One region of the Agrobacterium sp. DKPNP3 genome, then DNA from elsewhere that is predicted to be linked to it. Evidence: riboswitches for the same ligand, from Rfam matches in the RefSeq annotation. Region 1 holds a riboswitch; each other region holds the start of a gene.
What was found. A riboswitch is a leader RNA that binds a small molecule or an ion and turns the genes downstream of it on or off. The one in region 1 is predicted to bind cobalamin.
Positions count from the first base shown of each region.

Region 2: another riboswitch for cobalamin. It lies ahead of ACUTJJ_RS03370 (DUF1636 family protein); the one in region 1 lies ahead of nrdH (glutaredoxin-like protein NrdH).
Region 3: another riboswitch for cobalamin. It lies ahead of ACUTJJ_RS13705 (CbtB domain-containing protein); the one in region 1 lies ahead of nrdH (glutaredoxin-like protein NrdH).

Region 1 is NZ_JBQYSN010000087.1:13,611-18,684, forward strand. It holds gene nrdE (class 1b ribonucleoside-diphosphate reductase subunit alpha) at 1-1,538, opposite strand, end outside; gene nrdI (class Ib ribonucleoside-diphosphate reductase assembly flavoprotein NrdI) at 1,550-1,948, opposite strand; partial or broken gene nrdH (glutaredoxin-like protein NrdH) at 1,960-2,180, opposite strand; cobalamin riboswitch at 2,484-2,707, opposite strand; gene ACUTJJ_RS19855 (nucleoside triphosphate hydrolase) at 2,834-3,463, opposite strand; gene ACUTJJ_RS19860 (ATP-binding cassette domain-containing protein) at 3,460-4,242, opposite strand; gene ACUTJJ_RS19865 (ABC transporter permease) at 4,242-5,074, opposite strand, start outside.
Region 2 is NZ_JBQYSN010000007.1:2,764-7,837, reverse strand. It holds gene cbiB (adenosylcobinamide-phosphate synthase CbiB) at 1-833, shown strand, start outside; gene ACUTJJ_RS03380 (cobyric acid synthase) at 820-2,277, opposite strand; gene cobO (cob(I)yrinic acid a,c-diamide adenosyltransferase) at 2,279-2,896, opposite strand; cobalamin riboswitch at 3,024-3,236, shown strand; gene ACUTJJ_RS03370 (DUF1636 family protein) at 3,355-3,780, shown strand; gene cobW (cobalamin biosynthesis protein CobW) at 3,777-4,814, shown strand; partial or broken gene cobN (cobaltochelatase subunit CobN) at 4,870-5,074, shown strand, end outside.
Region 3 is NZ_JBQYSN010000044.1:24,828-29,901, reverse strand. It holds gene ACUTJJ_RS13720 (metallophosphoesterase) at 1-657, shown strand, start outside; gene ACUTJJ_RS13715 (c-type cytochrome) at 916-1,350, shown strand; gene ACUTJJ_RS13710 (c-type cytochrome) at 1,438-2,358, shown strand; cobalamin riboswitch at 2,544-2,770, shown strand; gene ACUTJJ_RS13705 (CbtB domain-containing protein) at 2,932-3,114, shown strand; gene ACUTJJ_RS13700 (CbtA family protein) at 3,127-3,837, shown strand; gene ACUTJJ_RS13695 (hypothetical protein) at 3,842-4,156, shown strand; gene ACUTJJ_RS13690 (type 1 glutamine amidotransferase family protein) at 4,334-4,900, opposite strand; gene ACUTJJ_RS13685 (GNAT family N-acetyltransferase) at 4,920-5,074, opposite strand, start outside.

The DNA.
Region 1 (5,074 bases):
CGGATAGCGTGATAGGTCACGGTGTAGAAATAGATATTGGTGAAATCTATGCCTTCTTCGGAGCCATAGAAGATGCGCTCGCGCGCCAGATAACCGTGCAGGTTCATCTGACCGAGTCCGATGGCATGGCTTTCGTCGTTGCCCTTTTCAACAGACGGAACGGAGGAAATGTGGCTCACGTCCGACACCGCCGTCAGTGCCCTGATGGAGGTTTCAATGGTCTTGCCGAAATCGGCCGAATCCATTGCCGCGGCGATATTCAACGAACCGAGATTGCAGGAAATATCCTTGCCCATGTGGCTATAGGAGAGATCGGCATTGAATGCGCTCGCTTCGCTGACCTGCAGGATTTCCGAGCAGAGATTGCTCATACTGATGCGACCGGCAATCGGATTTGCCCGATTCACCGTATCTTCGAACATGATATAGGGATAACCGCTCTCGAACTGGATTTCGGCGATGACCTGGAAAAATTCGCGCGCCTTGATCTTCTTCTTTCGGATGCGGCTGTCGGCGACCATCTCGTGGTACTTTTCCGTCACCGAGATTTCGGTGAAGGGCACCCCATAGACCCGCTCCACATCATAGGGCGAGAACAGATACATTTCCTCGTTGTTGCGGGCGAGCTCGAAGGTGATGTCTGGGATGACAACGCCGAGCGACAGGGTCTTGACACGGATTTTCTCGTCCGCATTTTCGCGCTTGGTATCGAGGAAGCGCATGATATCCGGGTGGTGGGCGTGCAGATAGACCGCGCCGGCACCCTGACGCGCACCAAGCTGGTTGGCGTAGGAAAAACTGTCTTCCAGCAGCTTCATGACGGGAATAACGCCGGACGACTGGTTTTCAATCTGCTTGATCGGCGCGCCGAATTCGCGAATATTGGTCAAGGACAGCGCCACGCCACCACCGCGTTTAGAAAGCTGCAGCGCCGAATTGATGGAGCGGCCGATGCTTTCCATATTGTCTTCCACGCGCAGCAGGAAACACGAGACCAGCTCACCGCGGCTCTTCTTGCCAGCATTGAGAAATGTTGGCGTTGCCGGCTGAAAACGGCCGGAAATGATCTCTTCGACCAGATCGCGGGCAAGCTGCTCGTCACCCCGCGCAAGAGCCAGCGCCACCATGCAGACGCGGTCCTCATAACGCTCCAGATAACGTTTCCCGTCGAAGGTCTTCAGGGTGTAAGAGGTGTAGTATTTGAACGCACCGAGGAACGTCGGAAAGCGAAACTTCCGCGCATAGGCCTTATCATAGAGATCGCGCACGAAATTGAAGGAATACTGGTCCAGCACCGCCTGCTCGTAATAGCCCTCCGTCACCAGATAATCGAGCTTTTCCCTAAGGTTATGGAAAAACACCGTATTCTGATTTACGTGCTGGAGGAAATATTGACGGGCAGCGAGCCGATCCTTGTCGAGCTGGATTTTTCCGTTCTCGTCATAGAGGTTCAACATCGCGTTCAGTGCGTGGTAGTCCAAGCCCGCATCAAGCGGCTTCTGGCTTGCGGCTGTTGGCTGTTTGGTATCATTGCGCAATGCGCTAGCGGTCAGCGTGTCCAAAATCGGTCCAATCCATGTTTGACGTTGGCGACGTCTTCTTCCGTTCCGAGAAGCTCAAAGCGATAGAGAAACGGCACGGCGCATTTGCGCGAGACGATATCTCCGGCGGATGCGAAGGCAGCGCCAAAACTGGTGTTTCCCGCCGCAATGACGCCGCGGATGAGGTTGCGGTTGGAGGGCTCGTTCAAAAACCGGATCACGGGTTTCGGCACTGCCCCTTTGGTGCCGCCGCCGCCATAGGTTGGGGTGACGAGCACATAGGGTTCCGACACGTGCGGTACATCCTCTTCAGCGCCGAGCGGCAGGCGAAGCAACCGCCGCCCCAGTTTCAGAAGGAAACGATGAGTGTTTTCAGAACGGCTGGAATAATAGACGATCAGGCTCATCGCCCGCCGCCTCAGCTGATCGCGCCGATCATATCCGGCCGGAAACCCGCCCAATGGCGTTCGCCGGCAACGACTACGGGAACCTGCATGTAGCCGAGGCCACGGACGTGGTCGAGCGCCTCCGCATCTTCGGAAATGTCAATATCTCATAGGGAACGCCGATACGGTCGAGGGCGCGATAAGTGGCGGTGCATTGGACGCAGGCGGGTTTACTGTAAACGGTGACGGTCATAATTTCCCTCTCGAAGCCAATTTTGGACGCGGCAAAGCCTTGCCGATTGCAATCGCAACCGGACGGTGATGGTTCTGTCATTCAGGTGATGATTGGTGTTTGAAAGTTCGTGCGATCCGAATGAAAACAGATTGATTTTTCGGGCACGCTTCAAGCACCAGAAGTCGCTCCCTACGCTGAGGAGCGTAGCAACTTAAAAATATGCACTGGCATGACTTCACCCCGAAGCTTGTTATGGAGGGGGCAGAAAAGGGCGCACGCAAGTCATTTGCGCGATACACCTTCCTCCGGACACCCCGCCCGTGGACGTTTGCGCTCAAGGCAGGTCTCCTGACTTGCGGGTCACAACATTCATTCCGGCCTTCCCGAAGCTTTCAGCCCCAGTGACTCAAATCGGAACGATGCTCGCCGCTTACAGTTGCGGGGGCAGTTTCGGCCTTGTTCCGCCTCAATGGCGTAACGCACCGAATTCCCGTCTTAGCTCCCAACCCTTGCGAATCGGAAGAACCTTGAACACTAGATATAGTATATGAGGAAATCCTGCCGTCAACCAGTAGACGACGCGAAAGCTGGCCCCTGTGGATCAAAAAGATTCATTGCAGAGCGACAGCCGCTAAACGGCGCGAAACACGTGATGTTCGGGGAACGTCGATCTATTCCCAGATGTCGATGTGGATATCGGCCGGGCGGGCGTTTTCAATCACCCGTTTTCCATTCGGAAGATCGTTCTCGAAAAGCTTGGCGTGAATCTGAGCCGCATCGAGGCCAAAGCCCAGCCATCTGTCACGCAGTCTCTGTTCCAGAACGGTCACGGAAGGTCCTACAAAGACACTCAAATCAAAATGGTCGGATAGCCTTGTCCAGGGCGCTTCGTTGAGCAGTAGATAATTGCCCTCAGCCAGAATAAAGCGCGTTTCAGGCGCGATGGCACGGGCAGAGGCGATGGCGATTTCTCGGGAACGATCGAAAACCGGCACCAGCACTTCCTGCCCGCCCTGCCGAACGGCAGAGACGATATCCAGAAAGCCACGGACATCGAATGTTTCCGGCGCACCCTTCCGCGGCAAAAGCCCCCGCTCTTCAAGGATGCCATTATCCATATGGAAGCCGTCCATGGGAAGCACGGCGGCCGTTTCGCCACGTGCGATGAGAGCATCACACAGGGCATCCGCCAGCGTGGATTTGCCGGCCCCTGGGGGGCCGGCAATGGCAACGATGAAACGGGACTGGCCCTTTGCCCGTCGAAGAACGTCTTCAACGATCGTTACGAGCTTCAACGTCATGCGGCGAGCGTTTCCTTCGGCGCTTCCTTGGCGCCGGTCATGAAGGCGACTGCGTCGGACATCGAATAATCCTTCGGATTGATGACGCAGAGGCGCTTGCCCAACCGATGGATATGAATGCGATCCGCCACCTCGAACACATGCGGCATGTTGTGCGAAATCAGGACGATCGGCAATCCACGGGCGCGGACGTCGAGGATGAGCTCAAGGACGCGCCGGCTTTCCTTGACGCCAAGAGCGGCTGTCGGCTCGTCAAGAATCACCACCTTCGAGCCGAAAGCGGCTGCGCGTGCTACGGCTACACCCTGCCGCTGGCCGCCGGAGAGCGTTTCCACCGCCTGATTGATGTTCTGGATGGTCATCAATCCAAGTTCGGAGAGCTTGTCCCGCGCGAACTTTTCCATGGCCGGCCGGTCAAGGGCACGAAAAAGGCTGCCGGCTATGCCGGGCTTGCGGATTTCGCGGCCGAGGAACATGTTGTCGGCGATCGACAGGGCTGGTGAGAGTGCGAGGTTCTGGTAGACGGTTTCGATACCGGCCTTTCGCGCTTCGATCGGTGAGCGGAACTGCACCGGCTTGCCTTCGAGCCTGATCTCCCCTTCGTCGGGCGTCACCGCGCCCGAGATTGCCTTGATGAGCGAGGATTTGCCAGCGCCGTTATCACCGATGACGGCAAGAATTTCACCGGGATAGAGATCGAAATCGGCATTGTCGAGTGCGGTCACGCGTCCGTATCGCTTGACGAGATTGCGTGCCGTGAGAATGGGTTCGCGTGCCATCAGCCTGCTACCTTTCTGATCCACTGGTCGATTGCAACAGCCAGGATGATGAGGACACCGATCAACAGATAGGTCCATTGCGGGTCCGTACCAATCAGTCTCAAGCCGAGCGAGAAAACGCCGACAATCAGCGCGCCAAACAGCATGCCCATGATCGAGCCGCGACCGCCGAAGAGCGAGAGGCCGCCAATCACGACAGCGGTGATGGATTCGATATTGGCGAACTGTCCGGCCGTTGGCGATACCGAGCCGATGCGGCCGATCAATGCCCAGCCTGCGAAGGCGCAGATGAGCCCCGAAAGCGTATAAACCGTCGTCAGCATGCGCTTGACGTTGACGCCTGCAAGCTCGGCCGCATCCGGATCGTCACCAACAGCGTAGAGGTGGCGGCCCCAGGCGGTGCGGTTCAGCACATACCAGAGGAGGGCAACGAGCAGCACCATGGCGATGACGCCGTAGGTAAAGACGGCACTGCCGAGGCGCAGGTTGTTCCCGAAGAACTGGAGGATGGGTGCCTGCTGCGCAATATCCTGAGCGCGGATGGTTTCATTCGCAGAGTAAAGGAAGTTGGTGGCAAGAACGATCTGCCACATGCCGAGCGTCACGATGAAGGGCGGCAATCGCATGCGCGACACGAGGATGCCGTTGACGAAGCCGCAAAATGCCCCAACAGCCAGTCCGCAGAGAATGGAGAGTTCCGCCGGCAAGCCGTAGCGGAAGGTGAATTGCCCCATGATGACCGAAGACAGTACCATGATGGCGCCGACGGACAGATCGATGCCGGCAGTCAGGATGACGAGCGACTGCGCCGCACCGACGATACCGACAATGG
Region 2 (5,074 bases), on a different contig from region 1:
ACCGGGAGAGTGCGTCATTTTCACAGCGCAAAACTGCAGGTGTGGCGGCGCTCGCGGTTTTTGTCGGGCTGACGCTCCTCATCGCCTGGTCTGCTCAGTCCGTTCTGCTTTTTCTGCCCTTGGGTTTTTTGCTGCTTGCCGTTTTCGGCGCCTCGCTTCCGGCGCAGAAGAGTCTGGAACAGCATGTAGAGGCCGTCGCCACGGCTCTGGAACAAGAGGGTGTTGAAGGTGGCCGTAAGGCGGTGTCGATGATTGTCGGCCGCGATCCGCAACGGCTGGATGAGGCTGCAATCTGCCGCGCAGCGATCGAAAGTCTGGCGGAGAATTTCTCCGACGGTATCGTTGCGCCGGCCCTCTGGCTTGGTCTGCTGGGACTGCCGGGCGGGGCTGCTTACAAGGCAATCAACACGGCCGACAGCATGATTGGCCATCGGTCCCCGCGTCACGAGGCCTTCGGCTGGGCCTCCGCCCGTCTTGATGATCTCGTCAATCTGCCGGCCTCGAGACTGAGCGGCTTTCTGTTCGTTGCCGCGGCATTTTTCGTGGAGGGCGCATCCCCTCGCGATGCCATTGCCGCGATACGCCGCGACGCGCGCCATCATCGCTCCCCCAATGCCGGCTGGCCGGAAGCGGCTATGGCCGGTGCGCTCGGCTTTGCGCTGGCAGGTCCCCGCTCTTATGGTGGGCAGATGATCGAAGCGCGTTTCATGGGCGAAGGCGGAAGGTCGGAGCTGGTTGCCGGTGATATTCGCAAAGCATTGCGGCTGGCGCGGATTGCGGATCTGTTGCTGATCGGCCTGTTCGGACTTCTGGCGATCCTTATCGCGCTATAGCAAGCAGCCTGTCGAGATCGAGGTGCTGCTCCATATGAGCAGCCAGGCGGTCGAGAACCGCATCCACCTGCGCATCATAATTCAGGTCGGTGCCCTGCCCGCCGAGACGCTCCAGCCACGCGCTGCGCTGGCTGTCATCCGCAAAAAGACCGTGAATATAGGTGCCGAAGACACGGCCATCGGGTGAGATCGCGCCATCGTCATGTCCATTGATCGTCGAAAACGGCAGTTCGCCCGCTATTCCCGTGGTTTCCCCGACATGCATTTCATAGCCGGATAAACTAACGCCATCAAAACTTGCGCCGTGAACGGAAACGAGCCGCTTGTCACCCGTCAAAACCGTGTCGACATCAAGCAGGCCGAGCCCCTCGACAGTCGCCGGCGGTCCCTCGATGCCGTCAGGATCGGCAACGGTTTTTCCAAGCATCTGGTATCCACCGCAAAGGCCGAGAACGTAGCCGCCGCGCCTCACATGCGCCTTTATATCAATGTCCAGGCCCGCATCTTTCAGCACGGCAAGATCGGCAATTGTGGATTTCGAGCCGCAAAGCAGAACCAACTGGCAATCGGCGGGGATCGTCTCACCGGGCCGTATACGGATGAGTTCTACATCCGCTTCCATGTCGAGGGGATCGAGATCGTCGAAATTGGAAATATGCGGTAGGATCGGCACGGCGATGCGGATTTTTGCGTCCTGTTTTAGCTCTGTGGGGCCGGAAAGTCCAAGCGCATCTTCCGCTGGCAGCTTTCTCGCGTCGGCAAAGTGCGGCAGAAGGCCGATGGAGGCCCAGCCGGTCTTTTCCGAAATTATTTGCATCCCGTCCGCAAACAGCTCCGGATCGCCGCGAAAACGGTTGACGATGAAACCTTCGATCATCGCCACGTCATCGACGTCGAGCACCGCCCTGGTCCCGACGAGGCTGGCGATGACACCGCCGCGGTCGATATCGCCGATCAGGATCACCGGCGCATCGGCCGCGCGGGCAAAACCCATGTTGGCGATGTCGTTGGCGCGCAGGTTGATTTCGGACGCGCTGCCAGCCCCTTCCACCAGCACCAGATCGGCCTGTTGTTTCAGGTGCTCGAAACTATCAAGCACGCGCGGCATCAGCCCGGCCTTCATATGCTGATAATCGGCCGCCTTGGCATTACCGATGATCTTGCCCTGCACGACCACCTGTGCGCCGGTTTCGCTTTGCGGCTTCAGCAGCACCGGGTTCATGTGCACGGAAAGCGGCACGCCCGCCGCCCGCGCCTGTAGCGCCTGCGCACGGCCGATCTCGCCACCATCCGCGGTGACAGCGGCATTGTTCGACATGTTCTGCGGCTTGAACGGCACGACGGAGAGGCCGCGTCGGGTGAATGCGCGGGCAAGGCCGGCCACCATCAGCGATTTGCCGACATCCGAGCCCGTTCCCTGAAACATCAGCACCCGTGCAACCATGTCAGAATTCAATCCCCGCCTGCGCCTTCACGCCCGCCTTGAAGTGGTGTTTAACGAGGGTCATTTCCGTCACCATATCCGCCGCGTCGATCAGCGGCTGCTTGGCATTGCGGCCGGTGACGATGACGTGCAAATCCGGCCGGCGGCTGGACAGTGTCTCAACAACCTCCGCCAACGGCAGGTAGTCGTAACGCAAGGCGATGTTCAGTTCGTCCAGAACCAGAAGGCCGATCGTTTCATCGGCCATCAGAGCCTTGGCCTCCTCCCATGCCTTCGTAGCCGCTGCGACATCACGTTTCAGATCCTGCGTGTCCCAGGTGAACCCTTCGCCCATGGTGCGCCACACGATCCTGTCGCCGAACAAGCTCAGGGCCTGCTGTTCGCCTGTCGACCAGGCACCCTTGATGAACTGAACGATGCCGACCCTTCGCCCGGTGCCGAGCATTCGCAGGGCGAGGCCGAAGGCCGCTGTGGACTTGCCCTTGCCGGGACCCGTATTGATCATCAGCAGACCTTTTTCGATCGTCTTTTCAGCAACCTCGGCGTCCTGCACCGTCTTGCGATTGACCATTTTCTGCCGGTGGCGCTCGGCTTCGTTGGCGCTGATGTCGCGTGTCATTCAATTTCCTCTTCTTCCACCTGTGCGGAGTCGCCCGCCACAGGAGCGGCGACTATACCCAATTTGCCGCACCCGGCAATCTGCCGTGCCGATGGCTCGCGGCATTGACCCATGCTTCCGTTCAGCCTAAGGGTAAGGGACTGACGGTCTTTTCCCGGCAACGGGAAAAGCTAAGAGGGAACACGGTTCCACCCCAACGATGGGTCATTCCGTGGCTGCCCCCGCAACTGTAAGCGGTAAGCCCGCACCGTAAAGCCACTGGACCCGCAATGGGTTCGGGAAGGCGGTGCCAAGGCGTCAAGCCGCGAGCCAGGAGACCTGCCGTTTCAGGAAAAACGTCTGCCGGGCGGGGTGCTCCGGTCAGTCGGTTCGTTCGAAGGTTCGGCTTGCGGCCACCCGCGTGCCGTCTTTGAAATCCGCACCCCAAGATTTTTGCAAGGCGCGGGAAACGATACGGCTTGGATATTTCAGCGACATCTTCTTCCACCAGCGGAAATACGCAGGACGAAACGGCGCCCGGCGTGACCGTTTTCATTTGCAGAAGCTGCCGTGATGAAGCCGATGCCAATGTGGAACCGCGCCCGGGTTCGCGCCTCGTCGAAGCCGTCATGGCAAAGGCTGAGGAAGCGGGTGTCACGGTTCGTTCCGTCAACTGCCTTGCCAATTGCAAGCGCGGCCTCAGCGCCGTGCTGCGCAGCGCCAACGGCTGGTCCTACGTCTTTGGCGGGCTGACAACCGACGGCGCTGATGATTTGCTGGCCGGGGCGAAACTGCTTGCTGCCGCCTCCGATGGCCTGATGCCGTGGCGCGGCCGCCCCGAATCCTTAAAGCGCGGCATGGTCGCGCGCATTCCGCCTTTCGATTTTACCGAGGAGAGATCATGAGCACCCTTCTGGACCGCGTTCCCTGCACCATCGTTACCGGCTTTCTGGGGGCTGGCAAGACCACGCTGCTGCGCGGCCTTCTCGAAAAACTTGACGGCAAGCGGCTCGCCATCATCGTCAACGAGTTCGGCGACATCGGCATTGACGGCGAAATCCTCAAAGGCTGCGGCATTGAAAGCTGCCCCGAGGAAAACATCGTCGAGCTGGCCAATGGCTGCATCTGCTGCACGGTGGCGGATGATTTCCAGCCTGCGATCGAACAAATCCTCAGCCGCCAGCCGAAGGTGGAGCACATTCTCATCGAGACCTCGGGTCTCGCCCTGCCCAAGCCGCTGGTACAGGCCTTCCAGTGGCCGGCCATCAAGAGCCGGGTTACTGTCGATGCCGTGGTGGCCGTGGTGGATGGGGCTGCGCTTGCCGAGGGCCAGGTGGCTCACGACATGGAGGCGCTCGCCGCCCAGCGCGCCAATGACGAAGCGCTCGACCACGACGACCCTGTCGAAGAGGTTTTCGAGGATCAGGTCGCCTGCGCCGATCTCATCGTGCTCACAAAGGCTGATCTTCTTGACGTTGCTGGCTTGGAAAAGGCCAAGGCGCATATTCTCGACCATCTGCCGAAGGCGGCAAAGATCGTCGTGGCCTCCAATGGCGCCATCGACCCTGCCGTGCTGATCGGCCTTGGCCTTGCCGTCGAAGACGATATTGAAAACCGCCGCACCCATCATGACGGCGAACTTGACCACGAGCATGATGATTTCGACAGCTTCGTCATTGATCTGCCGGCTGTTGCCGATCCGGAAGCCCTTGCGATCCGCATTGCCGAAACGGCAGCGGCTGAGAATGTCCTGCGTATCAAGGGCTTCATCGAGGTATCCACCAAGCCGATGCGGTTGCAGGTGCAAGCCGTCGGTAGCCGCGTGAACCACTATTACGATCGGCCGTGGGCCGCAGGTGAAGAGCGCCGCAGCCGCCTTGTCGTCATCGGCGAAAAGGGCATCAACCGTGAGAAGATCGAGCAGATGCTGGCTGCCTGACACACGCATTTATCCGGGCGCAAGCAGCGACAGACGTCTGATGGACATGCTTTAGATGCATATTCTTGCCACCACATCATCGTCCCTGGACGACCTGATCGAGCCGGTTGACCTCAACCAGCCTCGCTCAGATGTGGTGATGCTGTCTTTTTCAGCAAGCGATCTGGCAGGGCTGGAACAGGCTTGGCGACAGGCGGAGGACGCGTCGACCACCCTTTCCTGCGCCAACTTGTCAGAGCTTCGGCATCCCATGTCGGTCG
Region 3 (5,074 bases), on a different contig from region 1:
GACTTTGCGAGTTTTGATGTCATTCTCAGCGTCTATGACAGGCTTCGGCACCCGTCGGTGATGCTACCCGGCAACCACGATTTTTCGGTCGCGCCCGAGCATCTCGGCGCTATCCATGCCCGCCTTGGCATGTCTGCCCCCTGGCATGATTTCGCCATTGGCAATGTCCGCTTCGTGGTTCTCGATGGTAATGAGGTCAGCCTTTTTGCGCCCCCGCCAGGTGATGTACGCCGTGTGCTTGCCGAAGAACGGCTGAAGCGCCTCAGGGACGCAGGCGCAATCAATGCGCAGGACTGGAATGCATCGCTGGGTGACGCGCAGTTCGATTGGCTTCGGTCGGTTCTGCAAAAGGCGGATGCTACAGGCGAAAAAGTCGTCGTTTTCTGCCACTACCCGGTTTTTCCGGAAAACGCCCACAATATGTGGGATGCGCAACGCATTCTCGAGATTCTCGGTGCGCACCCGTCTGCCGTCGCATGGTTCAACGGCCATAATCACGAGGGCAATTACGGCGTGCTCGGCAAGACCCATTTCGTCAATTTCAAGGGCATGGTCGATACACCCGACCGCAATACCTTTGCCATCGCCGATGTGTTTGCCGACCGGATCGCGATTCGGGGATTTGGCCGTGAGGAAGACCGCGTTTTGGCGCTCTGATCGGGGCATCGGCTGCTTCCGTCGCCGGCTTCAGTGACATTTATCGGCCGCGCCGCCTGCTTCCAGGCGGTTATTCCCATTCAGCCTGCTGTCAGCGTCCGGCCATAGAGCCGGCGTGATGTGCGTCGTCATCCTGCCTAGACTTCTGTTTTCTTGGAAGAATTCACCGCAATGTGACTTCTTTTCGCCATGGGGACAGGGCATCCTCCCGGCGTTGCGTTCAAAGCCCGGCGTTCGCCGGCATCAAGGAGAGAGTGTATGAAACTGAAAACCATCACGGCGGCCATGCTGTTCGGCTGTCTTTGCGCCGGAGCGGTCTACGCTGCCGGCGAAGTCGAAAAGCGCGAAGGCATGATGAAGCAGATCGGTGGCGCCATGGGTTCGCTTGCCGCGATCTCCAAGGGCGAGAAGCCCTTTGATGCGGACACCGTCAAGACTGCCGTGACAACCATCAGCACCAATGCGAAGGCTTTCCCTGACCAGTTTCCCGCTGGCACCGAGACCGGCAGCGCGGCAGCGCCGGCCATCTGGGAAAATTTCGATGATTTCAAGGCCAAGGCCGTTAAGCTCGGGACGGACGCCGATGCGGTTCTCGCCAATATGCCCACCGACCAGGCCGGCGTTGCCACGGCCATGAAGACGCTCGGCGCCGATTGCGGCACCTGCCACCAGACCTACCGTCTGAAGAAATAAGCGACGTATCTGGAAACGCCGCTCACAGGCGGCGTTTTCCGGCAGGCAAGGCACCTGGCCAGGTCAGGTGAGATTGGGGAGAGGGGCATGTCCTCCATCTGGACGAAACTCGTCGGTGGTGCCGTGATTGCGGCGATTGCGGGCTACGGCATATTTACCTGGGTTACAGCGCCTGAACGGCAGGCGCCAAGCCATTGGGTCAGCCTGGGCGACCCCGATCTCGCCAACGGCGAAACGCTGTTCTGGGCCGGCGGCTGCGCCAGCTGTCACGCCGCATCCGATGCGAAGGGAGAGGCGCAACTGACGCTTTCGGGCGGACAAGCGCTGCCAAGTCCCTTCGGAACCTTCCATGTTCCAAATATCTCCTCCGATCCGCAGCACGGCATCGGCGCCTGGACGCTGGCGGAGTTCGGCGATGCCATGACGCGCGGCGTCGGCAAGAATGGCGAGCATCTCTATCCGTCCTTCCCCTACGCGTCCTATGCTCGCATGACGCAGAAGGACATCAACGATCTCTTCGGATACCTGAAAACCCTGCCGGCCAGCCAGAACGATGCGCCGGATCACGAGTTGCCGTTCCCCTTCAACATGCGCATGGTGCTGGGCGGCTGGAAGTTCCTTTATTTCGACCCCGCCGCCCCGCCGCGCGTCGAGCTTGCCAACGCCAATGCCGAGCTGCTGCGTGGCCAATATCTGGTGGAAGGACCCGGCCATTGCGGCGAATGCCACACGCCACGCAATGCGCTTGGCGGCTTCCTGGCGGACAAATGGCTGGCGGGCGGCCCCAATCCCGAAGGCGAGGGCCGCATTCCAGACATTACCCCCGGTTCGCAGAGCATCGGCAGCTGGACAAAGGCCGATATTGCCGGCTATCTCGAAACCGGCTTTACCCCTGAATTTGACAGTGTCGGCGGCTCCATGGTCAAGGTGCAGCAGAACATGGCGCATCTGACCGCCGAAGATCGCGATGCGATTGCCGCCTATCTGAAGGCGATCCCGGCGCGGTAATCCTCAGCCGTCATGCCGGACCAGATCCGGCATCCAGCCACGACGCGTCTGCGCCGTGAGAAGAGTCTCTTACGATCAAGGACTTGATCGCGCTGGACCCCTGATCTAGTCCGGGGTGACGGAGGCGGAGGCGACGGCGTGCAGTTCGAAATCAGGCCCACCATTGACTCCCGCTCTCGCCCATCGGATAACAATCCTGTGATGGTTCCTTCCGGGCGTTCCGGAAGGTGAAAAGGGAACACGATAGGGAGACATCCTCATTCGTGGCTGCCCCCGCAACTGTGAGCGGAGAGCCTGAAACGAAATGCCACTGGCAAGCCATCTCGCCCCATTCAGGGCGAGAGCGATGCCGGGAAGGCGTTTCAGGTTTTGACCCGTAAGCCAGGAGACCTGCCATCACGGAAATGTCCATGCCGGCGGGGTGTCCGGAAGAGCGGAATTTCAGGGTGGCGGGATCAATGCCGCCCTGTGTCAGTCTCGTATCCCCGTGGTGAAGTATATCGCATGCGGTCTTGCGGCTTCTGCCGACCGGCCGCGTCCAAAGGCGCGGGGTCGCGCCGGAGAGGGGTCACCATGTCCATCAATCAGAATACGGCCAATGCCGCCGCGTCTGCAAAAACAGCGAGCTTCGCGCAATCGCTCACCGCGATCGTGCTTGGTCTGTTCGTAGTCGGTTTTGTCGGTTTTTCCCATGTGGAAGCCGTCCACAATGCCGCGCATGACACGCGCCATGCCAACGCCTTCCCCTGCCACTGAGGGGGGAGCGGCATGTCTTTCTTCCGTAACATCGTCTTTACCGCCATTCTCGTCGGCATTGTCGGCGGCTTCGCTGTCTCCGCCATGCAGGCTGTCGGCACGACGCCGCTCATCCTTCAGGCGGAAACCTTTGAAAGCGCTGGTGAAGCGCCGCACAGCCATGATGCGCCTGCACCGGTCGCTGCGGCTCCTGCCCATGAGCACAATGACGAGGCATGGGCTCCAGCCGATGGTTTCGAGCGCACCGCCTACACCGTCGCGGCCAATGTGCTGACCGCCATCGGTTACGCGCTGGTGCTGACTGGCCTCATGTCGCTGCGTGGTACCAATGCCGGCTGGCGCGAAGGCCTTCTCTGGGGCGTTGCCGGCTTTGCCGCCGTCATGCTTGCTCCTATGATCGGCCTGCCACCGGAATTGCCGGGCAGCCCGGCCGCAGCCCTTGAATCACGGCAGATCTGGTGGCTTGCAACCGTTGCCGCAACTGCGGGCGGCATTGCGCTGATCGCATTCCGTCGCGAGCCCTGGGCGATTGTTCTGGCGCTGGTGATCATCGTCGCGCCGCATGTGGTGGGTGCGCCGCTGCCGCCGGAAGGCGAGCATGCGCTGGCGCCGCTGCCGCTCGAGCGTCAGTTCATCGTCGCCGCCACCGTCACCAGCTTCGTCTTCTGGGCGCTCATCGGCACGTTGAGCGCGTTGTTCCTGAAGCGCTTCCAGCAGGCTTGAAACCATGCAGGACGCAGCGGAATGGAGTGAGGAACTCGATGCGCTGCGTTTTGCCGTTCCCGGTCACGGCGCGCTATGCGCCGTGCACCGTCTCGCCTTCAAGGCGGTGCTGGGGCCGAGCCCCGATCGTCATGCGGCGCTTGCCTATTTTCAAGACCACGAAGCTGCTTTTGCCGCTGCGGCAATCTTCAAGATCAAACGCTCAAACTTGCCCTCCGGCCGCAGCCTGCATTTGAACAGCCGCGATATCCGCCGCGCGATTTCAGGCGAGGGACCGGAGTTTGCGGCGCGCGTGTGCCGGGTGCTTGATCGAGAATAGCGCAGGATGATTTGCGAGAGACATCCTCTTCTCGACCGTCATGCCGGACTTGATCCGGCATCCAGCCGACGCGCGTCTGCGCGGCGGGGGAAGTCTTTTCAGCCCAAGGACTTGGGCTGGTTGGATACCGGCTCAGGGCCGGTATGACGGAGGGAGGGCAGAAGAACGCTCTGCGCCTCACCCATGCTCCGCCGCAAAAACCTGAAGTTCCGCCTCGGCTTCCGGACCAAAGAGTCCGAGGCTTTTCAGAATTTCCACGGCGAAACTGACCGGCGCGCTGCCGGCTGCCGTGATAATGCCGCCGTCACTGACCGCTTTCGGTTGATCGCGATAATGAGCCTCACCGCGATAGGCCGGATAGGCCTTGTGCGATGCCAGCGCATTGCCGGTATGGGCGACATCATCAAGAACGCCCGTGCCGCCGAGCGCACTTGCCGCCGCGCAGATGCCGGCGACCAGCCGGTGCCTGTCGCGAAACCGGTATACCAGCCCGCCAAGATCGGCAGCCGTGCCCTTTTCCCAGCTGAGACCGCCGGGGATGACGAGCGCATGGATGTCGACGGGATCGAGTGCGTCATAGGATGTATCCGGCGTTACCTTCAGCCCGCCCATGGACGTTATCGGCCGGCCATCGGGCGTGGCATAAACAATCTCGACGCCGAGATAGCTGCGCGCCGCCGCCGCCAGCAGCGCCGGCTCCCAGTCCGCAAAATCCTCAGCCAACGCAATGGCGATCCGTGTCATGGCCGTCTCCGTAGGTCAATCAGGCGATGGACTGCATGTAGCGCATGCCGGTGACCGGACGCGGCGCGAAATCCATGTTTTCGTAGAAACGATGCGCCGCCACATTGCCTGTTGTGGCGCTGACGGAAAGATAGTCGCAGCCGAGCCGCTTGGCGATATCCCGCGCGCGGGACA